DNA from 3 places in the Sphingopyxis selenitireducens genome. Region 2 is predicted to be linked to each of the others. Evidence: predicted binding sites of a transcription regulator. Region 2 holds the regulator's gene; each other region holds the start of a gene.

Region 1 (3,856 bases), on a different contig from region 2:
GCGTTCGCTCCGTCCGGCGGGTTCCGCGGATCACCGAGACCCAGAATTATGTGGCCAAAATCCTGACCAACTGGCGCGTGATTGAATCCAATCATACGCAGCTGGTGCCCGCGCGGACATCGCCCCCGTCCGCGCGGGCCGTCTGGCTCAGCGACTTTCGTCGCTCGGCCGCGATCGGCGGTAGCAAATGATAGGGCGGCCATGAGTTTCGCGCACCACAACTCGCGCCAATCAATTTCTTCTCCTGTCACCATGAATCCGAGTCTGGATCGCCATCCCAACACAGGGGCGGCGATCCCTTCGTACGTGGCCAAGGCAGAAGCGCTGCGCTGGCGGACGAGCCGCGGGCATCAACAGAATTCGGGGATTAACAAGAATGGGGGCGCCGTGAGCGGATAAACGAAACCCGGCACGAAGGCCGGGCATCGCATCGAGATTAGCCCAGGAATTGGTAGTTCCTGATTGGCTCCCACAAGCTGGAAGCTTGGCTAACCTCCTTCGACATCTTTGTCAATGATGCGCGCTTCGCGCCACGGGATTTTTTTGCCTGCTTTCCGCTGCCCTCCAACGGAGGACAGACGATGACGCATATCTTCGCTTCGGCAGCCGCCGGCGTGCTTCGCCGCGCGGGCGTTCCTACGCGATCCGGTTCACCGCACCCCACCGGCGCCGCGGTCCTTCGCGGCAGTCTCGAGGAGGGAAGCTTCGAGCATCGCTTTTGGCGCGCCTACCAGAAGGGCGAGACAGATCGATTACATCAGGCGGCCGTCGACCTCGCACGGTTACGTCGCCACGGCCTCCGCGCCGATCGTCGGCAAGCCCGGGGCGACGGCGCCGGCGCTGCGGCGCCGAAGACGATGCCGCCGCCGCTGTCCCAATCAGCAACGGCCATATTCAAGTTGCTCTGCGAGCTCGGCCGCCTCTGCAAAGGCCAGATCTATCCAACCTATGACTGGTTCATCGAAAAGACCGGCTTTGCAAGGGCCACGGTCGCGCGCGCAATCGCGCAGCTGAAGGAGGCGGGCTTCCTGATGATCCAGCGACGATGCAAGCGTGTCGATCGCGACGGTCCCGGCCCTCGCTTCGAGCAAACGTCCAACGCCTATCGTCTCGAATGGCCAGCGGGACTCCATCGATGGTTGAACGCGCTGCGCAGCCCGTGCCCGCTTCCCGATGACGAGCTGGTCCGACTGCAGGCCACCGAAGAAGATCTTCGCGTCATGGAGCAGCCACGCAATTCCGAAAAAGCCTCGACCCAAACGGCCTTGCTCGACACACTCGCGAGCATGGCCCGCACGATCGAGGAGCGCGAGTCTCAAAAAGATACTCAACCGCTCCAACCTGAGTCAGATTCTATTATGTTCAAAAGGAATTGGCCTGGTCGGCCAATGAATTCGACATAAAGCGGCAATCCGCCACTCATCGACCACCCCATAAGCAATTGCAAAGCTCCGACCTTTAAGGTCGGGACCGCCGGCTATGCCGGCGGATGCTCCCCAATGGGAGCAGGCAATTCCCGACGGCTTTCGCCGCGGCCCTGCCCGACCCCAAACCGGCTGCGCTTTCGCTCGTCACTGATCGACCGGCTGACTCAATGCGCCGAGATCGATTCAGAAAATTCGTGCGACGCCGAGAGACACCCCGATTAAGCCATGCGGATGGAAACAACCGCGCCTTTCGATGATGTAGAAATCGAGCTGATCGCGCGCAATCCCGCGCGCAATATCCATCGCCGCTACAAAATTCTCGCGAGCGTCGACCTGTTTGGAGCCGTGATCGTCGAGACCCGCTGGGGCCGGATCGGTGCCGCCGGTCAGCACAAGATCCGCTCCTTCGCGTTCCACCCTGAAGCAGATCGTTACGTCCGATCGATCCTCGCTCGCCGAAACAGCGCTGAAGCGCGTCTCGGAGCACCATATCGGATCCAGACCCTGTAGCGCGGCACATCGGTCGCCTTCGATCGCCCCGGGGGAAAAAAGAACCGGCCATTTTCAGCGCCGAACGCCCGATCATCCTGCCCGCGCACAACGATCCGTCGAATCCACATTGCGCAACTGTTCCTCTTATGTTCTCTTTGCGGCATGAACCGACTCGACAAAAATGCGATTGCCGACGCTCTCCTGGGCGCCCCCGGCTGGGCTAAAATTGGGCTCACCGAGCCCCGCGAGCATCTCCGGATCGATGCTGCGATGGAACTCGCAGGCGCGATCGTCGACCATTTATCGCCGCCCGTCTCCCGCGCGACCGCGGGGGATCAGCAGGCGCTGGCGCTGTGACGTGCAGAATACCAAGGACGGGCTGCGCCGCGCTACGCATATATTCGAAGCCGCCGTCTGGCACTATGCTGTGCTCGTCACCTGCCGGTGCGGGCATAGCGCGAAATTCCACGCGGCCAGCCTCTGGTGGCGGTTCGAGCGCAAGGGATGGAACGACAGTTTCCGCGACGCGAAGCGCCATTTCTGGTGCCGCCAATGTGCTGCGCGGATCGGGCGCCGCGTTCAGCCTATGCGCCTCGAGACTGTCGCATGGGAGAAAGGGGTCATCGAACTGGAAATGCCCGACGATCGCGAATGGAAACGCGCGATGCGGCGCTTCCGGACCTAGGAGATAGACCAATGGACATTGAATTCGACGACACCCTTCAAGGGCTCGGGAAAGGTGGCCATCGCATCATGATATGGGACGGCCAGGAAGAGCGACAGATTGAGGCGCATTGGGGCCTTCGGTCGAACGATCCCGCGATCGGTCAGATTCCCCTTCTTAAATCGGAAACGGCGCGGATCGAAAACCCCTGTCTGATCCTGGCTAACGAATTCGGGATCAAACGCGACGGAAAGACACTCTATGCCGCGAGCCTGGTCACCGACATTCCCTTCTTCTGCATCGCCGGCGTCTGGCAGCGTGGGACACGCGAATATCCCGACGCATTCGCGGCGCTGACGGTCCCGGCCTATCCAGACCTTGCAGAGCACAAGGATCGCCATGTCGCAGTGGTAGATCCTGACGACTGGTTCGACTGGCTGCAGCAGGTACGCCCGCCGCTGGACATCCTGCGCCCCTTCCCCGAAGGTAGCTTCACGATCATGCCGCCGATCCAGCCCAGTCTCGAAGGACTGCTCGGCGCCGCCTGAGAAGCGGAGAGCCGAAGATGTGCAATCAGATCACCCTCAAGGCGTCGGTCGACGAGGTTGCCTCCCACTTCAAAGCCCGGCGCCCGAAACCCACGAACGCAAGCACCGGCGATGTATGGAAAGGCGGGACGGGCTTCATCGTGCGCGAGAGCGCCGGCGAACGCGTGATGGAGACGATGACATGGGGCTTCCCAAAATATCTGAAGAATAAGCGCACCGGTGAATTCAACAAGCCGTTGAAGGTCAACAATGCGCGCGATGATCATCTCATGAACCCGTTCGGGATGTGGCACGAGTGGTTTGTTCAACCAGGGCAACGATGCCTAATACCGATCACGGCCTTTGCCGAGGCGGTCGGTGAAAGCCCGAACATGACGCGGACGTGGATCCGCGTCGCCGACCAGCCGATTGCCGCGTGCGCCGGCTTCTGGCGCCCGACCGACGAATGGGGCGACAGCTATACGATGGTCATGGTCGACGCCGTGCCCGAACTGATGGACGTCCACGATCGAATGCCTGTAATTCTCCACCCTGGCGACCTTGATACATGGCTCCGCGCCCCGGCGGATGAAGCTTTCGAACTGGTGGCACAATATCCGTTCGACCAACTCATAATCGAGCCAACCGATGAACTGTGGGTGCCGAAGCGTCGACCCAATGACCGGCAACCAGAATTACTTTGATTGCAAGCTCGATTTTGCCCGCTGACTGTTCCATCTCTGGAA
Region 2 (3,856 bases):
CGCACAGCCGACCTGATCCCGCTCTGTCACCCGCTCGCGCTCACCAAGGTGGGCGTCGAATTCGAATGGGAAGAAACCGGCATATCTGTCCGCGCCACCGCCGCAACGACCGGCCCGACCGGGGTAGAGATGGAGGCGCTGACCGCTGCTTCGGTCGCGCTGCTCACCCTCTATGACATGGCAAAGGCGCTCGACCGCGCGATGATCCTCGGCGACATTCGCGTGCTCGAAAAGAGCGGCGGTCGCTCGGGTGACTGGCGCGCCGAATGATATCGGTCGATGAGGCGCAGGCGCGGTTGTTTGCGGCCCGCGAACCGCTCAAGTCAGAGAATATCGCTTTGTCTGATGTACTTGGACGATATCTTTCAGACAATGTGACAGCGATCCGCGATCAGCCTGCCGCGCCCCTGTCGGCTATGGATGGCTATGCGATGCGCTTCGCCGACCTGCCCGGGCCATGGACCATCGTCGGCGACGTCGCCGCCGGGGCCGCACCGCCTCGCTCGATCGGCACTGGCGAAGCGATGCGCATCTTTACCGGCGCGATGCTCCCTGTCGGCGCCGACACGATTCTGGTTCAGGAAGACACGGCAACCGACGGAAAAAAGCTGATATTATCCGGCGAAGGCCCCCGCGAACGCGGCCGTCACGTCCGCGCCCGCGCGGGGGATTTTGCGAAAGGCGCGCATTTGCTGGGCGCCGGCGCGCTTCTCACCCCCGGCGCGATCGCCGCTGCCGCAATGGCGGGCGCGGGCTCCCTGAACGTCGGCGGGCAGCCGCGTGTCGCAATCCTCACCACGGGCGACGAACTTGTTCAGCCGGGCCGCCCGCTCGTCCCCGGCCAGATCCCGGATAGCAATGGCGTCATGCTCGCGGCGATGCTCGCCGCCGAGCCCGCGCTTGTCAGTATGCCGCTCCACGCCCGCGACGACCGCCACCTTCTCTCCAGCATTCTCAAGGATCTGGCACGCCACCATGACGTCATCGTCACCGTCGGCGGCGCCTCGGTTGGCGATCATGATCATGTCCGCGGCGCGCTCGAGGATGCCGGCGGCCGCATCGATTTCTGGAAGATCGCGATGCGCCCCGGCAAGCCGCTGATCGCAGGCACCATCGGCGACGCTGTTTTGCTGGGCCTCCCCGGCAATCCCGCGTCAGCTTTCGTCACCGCAACATTGTTCCTGTTGCCGCTCGTTCGCCACCTCGCGGGCGCACGCGATCCATTGCCGCCGATCCATCAGGCGCCGCTCGCCACCCCGCTGACCGCGGGCGATGGCCGCCGCGACTATATCCGCGCGCGACTCGATGCGGGCCGGCTTACGCCCTTCACCTCACAGGACAGCGGCCAGACCTTTCCGCTGATCGCCGCCAACGCGCTGATCATCCGCGAGATCGGCGCGCCGCCACGCGACCTCAGGGATATCGCCGATTATATCGCCATCCCTTGACAAGTTCCGCTCTGTTCCACTATCGTTCTCCTTATGTCCGGTATTTGGCATCATGGAGAATGAACGATGTTGACGGCGAAGCAGCATGAACTGCTCCACTTCATCCAGGAACGGCTCGACGCGGGCGGCATTTCGCCTTCGTTCGAGGAGATGAAGGAAGCACTTGGCCTCAAATCCAAATCCGGGATCCACAGACTTATCAGTGCCTTGGAAGAACGCGGTTTTCTCCGTCGACTGCCCAATCGCGCCCGTGCGCTCGAAGTACTGAAGGTGCCGGAGGCCGCAAAGGCAGCCAGTGCGCCGGTGCGCAATGATCGCGACAATATCGTTCCGCTGCGCAAACCCGCCCCCGCGCTGCGCCCCATCGCCGCGAACGACGTCATCGAAGTGCCGCTGCATGGCAAGATCGCCGCAGGCGTGCCGATCGAGGCGTTTGAGGATCACAACAACCTCGCCGTTCCCGCCGCGCTGCTTGGCGCAGGCGAACATTATGCACTCGAAGTGTCGGGCGACTCGATGGTTGAAGCCGGCATCTTCGACGGCGACTATGCGCTGATCCAGAAGGCCAGCACCGCGCGCGAGGGCGATATCGTCGTTGCACTGGTCGACGGGCAGGATGCGACGCTCAAATATTTCCGCCGCGAAGGCCAGATGATCCGGCTCGACCCGGCGAACAGCGCCTATGAACCGCAGCGCTACGCCGCCGATCGCGTCATCGTGCAAGGTCGGCTGTCGGGACTGCTTCGTCGTTACCACTGACCTGCGGCGGGCGGCGCCATGGATGTGCGTCGCCCGTTCGCAGCGCGGTGACGATGTGTGGATCGTCGCCCAGATAAATAGCGAGCCCGCCACTTGTCGCCAGGCTGTCCCGGTCGATCGTGAGCCAGCGAGCAACGCATTCGTGCGGCAACCAGCGATCGCTGATCACAACATCAGCGGCCGCGCACGCCGCCGCCATTTCCGTGCCCTCTATCCGATCGCGTCCGCGCGAGGCGAGGATGGTGCGTTGAACCGCACCCTCGCCCTGCCTCCAGCGGCAGAAGTCCCGGTTGCATTCGACATGATCAAGATCCGCAAGCGCAGCCAGCGGCGCATCGTGACCCGCCGCCTCGGCCATCGTGTCGCGGACATAATCGCCCGCGCGGTCGCGGAGCAGCGCATAGCCGCCGCCCGGCACAGCGACCGCAATATGCCGCCCATCGCTCGTCACCAGCAGATCGGGGCGAGGCTGCACGAGTAGCGCAGCTACACCGATAGCGAGCGGCACGAAACCCGCGCGGCGCCACCGCGTCTGCCAGAGAAGCAGCCATAGCCCGCCAAAGATCGCAAAGCCGAACCCCCAGCCAGGAAAGCTCGGCAACATCGCGACCGCCCCCGGCGCCGCCGCGACCGCGTGCGCAAGCGCGAGCAGCAAGTTTAGTGCCTGCCCCGCGATCCACCAGAAGGGGGCACCCAGCCCGACACTGTCGAACAGCAAGGCCAGCGCCTCGGCCGGCATGATGACGAAGGTGGTCAGCGGGATCGCGACGACATTGGCGAGCGCGCCATAAAGCCCGGCCTTGTGGAAATGAAACAGCGCGATCGGCGCCAATGCGACCTCGACCACCAGACCGGTGATCAGCAATCCGACAATGCCGCGCCCCAGCCGGATAACCCACGATTCCCCGCGACGCGCGAGAAATGCCCGCATCCAGCGGCTTTCGTGAAGCGCAATAATCGCGGTGACCGCAGCAAAGCTCAGCTGGAAGCTCGGCCCCGCAAGCGATTCAGGGCGCCAGATCAGCACGATCAGCGCACCCGCCGCCACAAGTCGCAAGGTCAAGGCCTCACGCCCAAGGAGGAAAGCGAAGAGGACCAGCAGCGCGGCGATGAAAGAGCGCAGCGTCGGCACCTCCATTCCCGCAAGCAAAGTATAGGCTCCGCCCGCAATCGCTCCGGCGGCGGCGGCGAGCGGCAGCACATATCCCGCAAGCGCCAGTCGCCGGTTGAGCGCCAGCAGACGCATCGTCAGCAGCATCGCGAAACCCACCACCGCGGTCACATGCAGCCCGCTGATCGATAAAAGATGCGCCAGCCCGCTGCGCCGCATCCCTTCTTCGTCGGCCTCCGCAATCGCACCGCGGTCGCCAGTAACCAGCGCCGCGGCGATGCCGCCCGTCGATCCCTCGAGCTGTTCGTGAATATGCGCGCTCAGCCGTGCGCGTAGCGGCGGTGCACGTGCGCCCCGTCCGTCGACCCGCGCAATTTCACCCAAAATCGTGCCAACTGCTCCGATGCGATCGAACCAGGCGCGCTGCGCGAAATCATAGCCGCCGGGCAAGCTCGCCGCGGGCGGCGGCATCAACCGGGCGCGAACGCCAATATCTTCGCCGGGCATGATGTCGCCTGCTCGCTCGCTGTCGGCCGTA
Region 3 (3,856 bases), on a different contig from region 2:
GGTTTCGGTTTCGGGCAATCGGCAAGCGGTTCAGCACAAGGATGGCGGGATCGTTACCGCGTTGATGGTGACCGAGGGAAGCGAGGTGCGCCGCGGCGACGTGCTGCTCAAAATCTCTGCCTCCGATATCGTCGCCGCCGAACGCGGCCTGACCGGAGAGGTCGTGGCCCTGCTGGCACAGCGGGCGCGGTTGACCGCCGAGCGCGACGGCGCGCGGCACATCGTGCGGCCGGTCGAATTTTCGTCCTATCTGGCGGGCGACCGGGCGCTTGCCGACGAGGCGATGCGCGGCCAGCGCCTGCTTTTCGACGCGCGGCAGCGGTCGGGCGTCACTGAGCGGGGAATGCTGGGCCAGCGGATCGCGCAGCATAACCAGCAGATCGGGGGCTATGGCGCCCAGATGGAATCCAACCGGATCCAGCAGCGACTGATCAACGAGGAATTGACCGGGCTCCGTACGCTGTCCGAGCGCGGTTTCGTTTCGACGAACCGGCTTCGCGCGGTGGAACGTAGCTCGGCGCAGCTCGACGGCGACTTTGGTGCGCTGCGTTCCGACGTCGCGCGGCTGGAGGAGGCGATCGGCGAATCGCGCCTGCAGATGGTGTCGCTCGACCGCCAGGTAATCGAGGAGGTCGCGACCCAGCTTCGTGAGGTCCAGGTCCGGCTGGACGAATTGCAGCCCCGCCTGTTCGCCACGCGCGAGCGCCTGACCCAGTCGGTCGTCCGCGCACCGTCCAACGGGCGCGTCGTCGGGTTGAAGGTCTTCACGGTCGGCGGCGTCGTCGCACCGGGCGAAATGCTGATGGAAATCGTGCCGCAGGACAAGGCGCTGGTCGTGCTGGCGAAAGCCTCGCCGAACGACGCCGACGACCTGTCATCGGGCATGGAAACTCAAGTGCGCTTTTCGGGCATTCAGGAACGCAGCCTACCGATCCTGAAGGGCCAGATCAGCAAGGTGTCGGCCGACAGCTTCGAGGATAATCGCACCGGGATGGAATATTTCGAGATCGAGGTCGTCGTCCCGCCTGTGGAAATGAAGAAGATTGCGGCCCTGCGCGGCGAGAACAGCCTGCGCGCGGGGATGCCGGCGGAGGTGATGGTGCCGCTGCGCGAACGGACCGCACTCGGCTATCTGATCGAACCGCTCACCCAAACGCTGTGGCGAGCCGGCCGGGAACATTAGTCGTGATCATCGCGCCCGGGGGGGGGGGGGGGGGCGTGGGGCTTGCCGCGACCAATTGGGGAATGCTTCTCCCTCCATTGTACGGTGCGGCGCCACTGAGGTTGACATGAGGTTGGCGCTTCCCCGTCCGCCGGATCCCGATCCATTGGTGATGCGAGAGGCGTTCGTGGGAAAAAAATCCGCTTCGCAAAATTATATGTTCATTGTTTGTTCTTGATGCTATTCAAATGGCATGAGCGGTAAAACGACCCTCGAAAAGCTTGGTATTCTGGCTGACGCGGCCAAATATGATGCCTCCTGCGCCTCGTCGGGGACGGTAAAGCGCGATTCGACCCAAACCAAGGGCATCGGGTCGACGGAAGGTATGGGTATTTGCCACAGCTATGCCCCCGACGGACGATGCATCTCGCTGCTCAAGATCCTGCTGACCAATTTCTGCATCTATGACTGCCGTTTCTGCATCAACCGCGCGTCGAGCAATGTCGAGCGCGCGCGGTTCAGCCCGCAGGAGGTCGTCCGGCTGACGCTCGATTTCTACAAGCGCAATTATATCGAGGGGCTGTTCCTGTCGTCGGGGATCATCCGGTCCGAAGATTATACGATGGAGCAGTTGGTCGAGGTCGCGCGTATCCTGCGCGAGGAGCATCGTTTCGGCGGCTATATTCATCTGAAGACGATCGCGGGTGCCGATCCCGCGCTGATCGCGCTCGCGGGGCTTTATGCCGATCGGCTGTCGACCAATGTCGAGCTGCCGACTGAAGCGGGCCTGTCGAGCTTCGCGCCCGAGAAGAAGCCCGAGACGATCCGCAAGACAATGGCGTCGGTGCGCGTCGGTGCCGAGGATGCGATCGAGGCCGCGAAGAGCCGGCTGATCGGCAAGGCGATGCCTCCGCGTTTTGCACCGGCAGGGCAATCGACCCAGATGATCGTCGGTGCGGATGCGGCGCGCGACGACGATATTTTGAAAACCGCAACGAACCTCTATTCGGGTTACCGGCTCCGCCGCGTCTATTATTCGGCGTATAGCCCGATCCCCGATGCGAGCAGCGACCTGCCGCCGGTGCGACCTCCGCTCATGCGCGAGCATCGGCTGTATCAGGCCGACTGGCTGCTGCGCTTCTATGGTTTTGAGCGCGCCGAAATCATGGCGGGGGCGAGCGGCGGGATGCTCGATCTTGCGATCGACCCGAAGCTCGCATGGGCACTGATGCGGCGCGAGGCGTTCCCGGTCGACATCAACCGCGCGCCGCGCGAACTGCTGCTGCGCGTGCCGGGGCTGGGGACGCGCGCGGTCGACCGCATCGTTGCGGCGCGGCGGCTGGGCAAGCTGCGGCTCGGCGATCTGGCGAAGCTGACAGCGTCGGTGAAGAAGGTTTTGCCGTTCATCGTCACGCCCGACTGGCGGCCGGGCAAGCTCATCGACAGCGCCGATCTGCGGGCGCGTTTCGCGCCACCGGCGGAGCAGCTGGCGCTCGCGCTGTGAGAGAGGTGGTGCTCGCCGAGCCCGGCGATTTTGCCGAATGGCGGAGCGCGGCGCGGGGGCTGCTTGCGGGCGGGGTCGCGCCCGAAGATGTAAGCTGGCGGGGGAGCGAGGAGGGCGGATCGCTTTTCGGGGACGAAGCGGTCGCAGCGCCCGCGGGTGCCGTGTCGTTGCCGCGCGAATTGCTTGAGATCGCCGAGCGGGTGATCTGTCATCGCGACCCCGAGGTTCCGGCACGGCTTTACCGCATCATCTGGCGCGCGGCGCGCGACCGGCAACTGCTCATGCGAACGACCGATGCCGAGGTCGACTGGCTTCGCAAGGCGGACAAGGCGATCCGCCGCGACGTTCACAAGATGCACGCCTTTGTACGTTTTCGCCGGCTGGGTGAAGAGGCGGGACGCGAAAGTTTCGCGGCCTGGTTCGAACCCACCCACCGCATCGTGCGGCTGACCGCGCCTTTCTTTCAGCGGCGCTTCACCGGAATGGACTGGGCGATCGTGACGCCCGATGCGCGCGCGATCTGGCGGGATGAAAAGCTGATCTACGGCCCGGGCGGGACGAAGGATGAGGTGCCCGAAAGCGATGTCGTCGAGGATCAGTGGCGCACCTATTATGGCGCAATCTTCAACCCCGCGCGGGTCAAGATCGACGCGATGCGCGCCGAGATGCCTAAGAAATATTGGAAGAACCTGCCTGAGGCGCAGGACATTGCGCCGCTGCTTGCGGGGGCTGAGGCGCGGGTGGAACGGATGCGCGAAGCCGCGGTTTCCATGGCGAATCCGATGACCGACAAATGGCGGACGCGCGTGCCCGGCGAATCGCTCCCTGATGATGACGGGAAGACGCTGGGCGAGCTGGCGCGCGCGATCGATCGCTGCGCGCGCTGCCCGATCGGGTGCAACGCCACGCAAGGCGTGGCGGGCGAGGGGCCGGAGCGCGCGCGGATCATGGTCGTCGGCGAACAGCCGGGGGATCAGGAAGATTTGCAGGGTCGGCCGTTCGTGGGCCCGGCAGGGCAGGTGCTGAACGACGCGCTCGAAGAAGCGGGGCTCGATCGCACGCGGCTGTTCCTGACCAACGCGGTCAAGCATTTCAAGTTCGAGCCGCGCGGCAAGCGGCGCCTCCACCAGAACCCGACGGCTGGCGAGATCGACATCTGCCGCTCGTGGCTCGACAAGGAGCGCGCGCTG

The links. Region 2 encodes LexA, which represses DNA repair genes until DNA is damaged. Its sites were predicted from a motif close to GTTCCNCNCTTGTTCT; they were not measured.
Region 1: a site for LexA is predicted at 2,057-2,072, ahead of ACSYDV_RS22325 (DUF6771 family protein). Genes of this name have one in related genera too.
Region 3: a site for LexA is predicted at 1,382-1,397, ahead of ACSYDV_RS05550 (putative DNA modification/repair radical SAM protein). Genes of this name have one in related genera too.

What each region holds. Positions count from the first base shown of each region.
Region 1 is NZ_JBPULG010000008.1:64,827-68,682, reverse strand. Features, by position in the region: gene ACSYDV_RS22340 (lytic transglycosylase domain-containing protein) at 1-191, shown strand, start outside; gene ACSYDV_RS22335 (helix-turn-helix domain-containing protein) at 582-1,403, shown strand; gene ACSYDV_RS22330 (WGR domain-containing protein) at 1,659-1,937, shown strand; gene ACSYDV_RS22325 (DUF6771 family protein) at 2,082-2,276, shown strand; gene ACSYDV_RS22320 (hypothetical protein) at 2,278-2,604, shown strand; gene ACSYDV_RS22315 (SOS response-associated peptidase family protein) at 2,616-3,131, shown strand; gene ACSYDV_RS22310 (SOS response-associated peptidase) at 3,149-3,814, shown strand.
Region 2 is NZ_JBPULG010000002.1:506,471-510,326, reverse strand. Features, by position in the region: gene moaC (cyclic pyranopterin monophosphate synthase MoaC) at 1-270, shown strand, start outside; gene ACSYDV_RS08270 (molybdopterin molybdotransferase MoeA) at 267-1,448, shown strand; gene lexA (transcriptional repressor LexA) at 1,515-2,207, shown strand; gene ACSYDV_RS08260 (ComEC/Rec2 family competence protein) at 2,161-3,856, opposite strand, start outside.
Region 3 is NZ_JBPULG010000001.1:1,212,300-1,216,155, reverse strand. Features, by position in the region: gene ACSYDV_RS05555 (HlyD family type I secretion periplasmic adaptor subunit) at 1-1,183, shown strand, start outside; gene ACSYDV_RS05550 (putative DNA modification/repair radical SAM protein) at 1,416-2,666, shown strand; gene ACSYDV_RS05545 (UdgX family uracil-DNA binding protein) at 2,663-3,856, shown strand, end outside.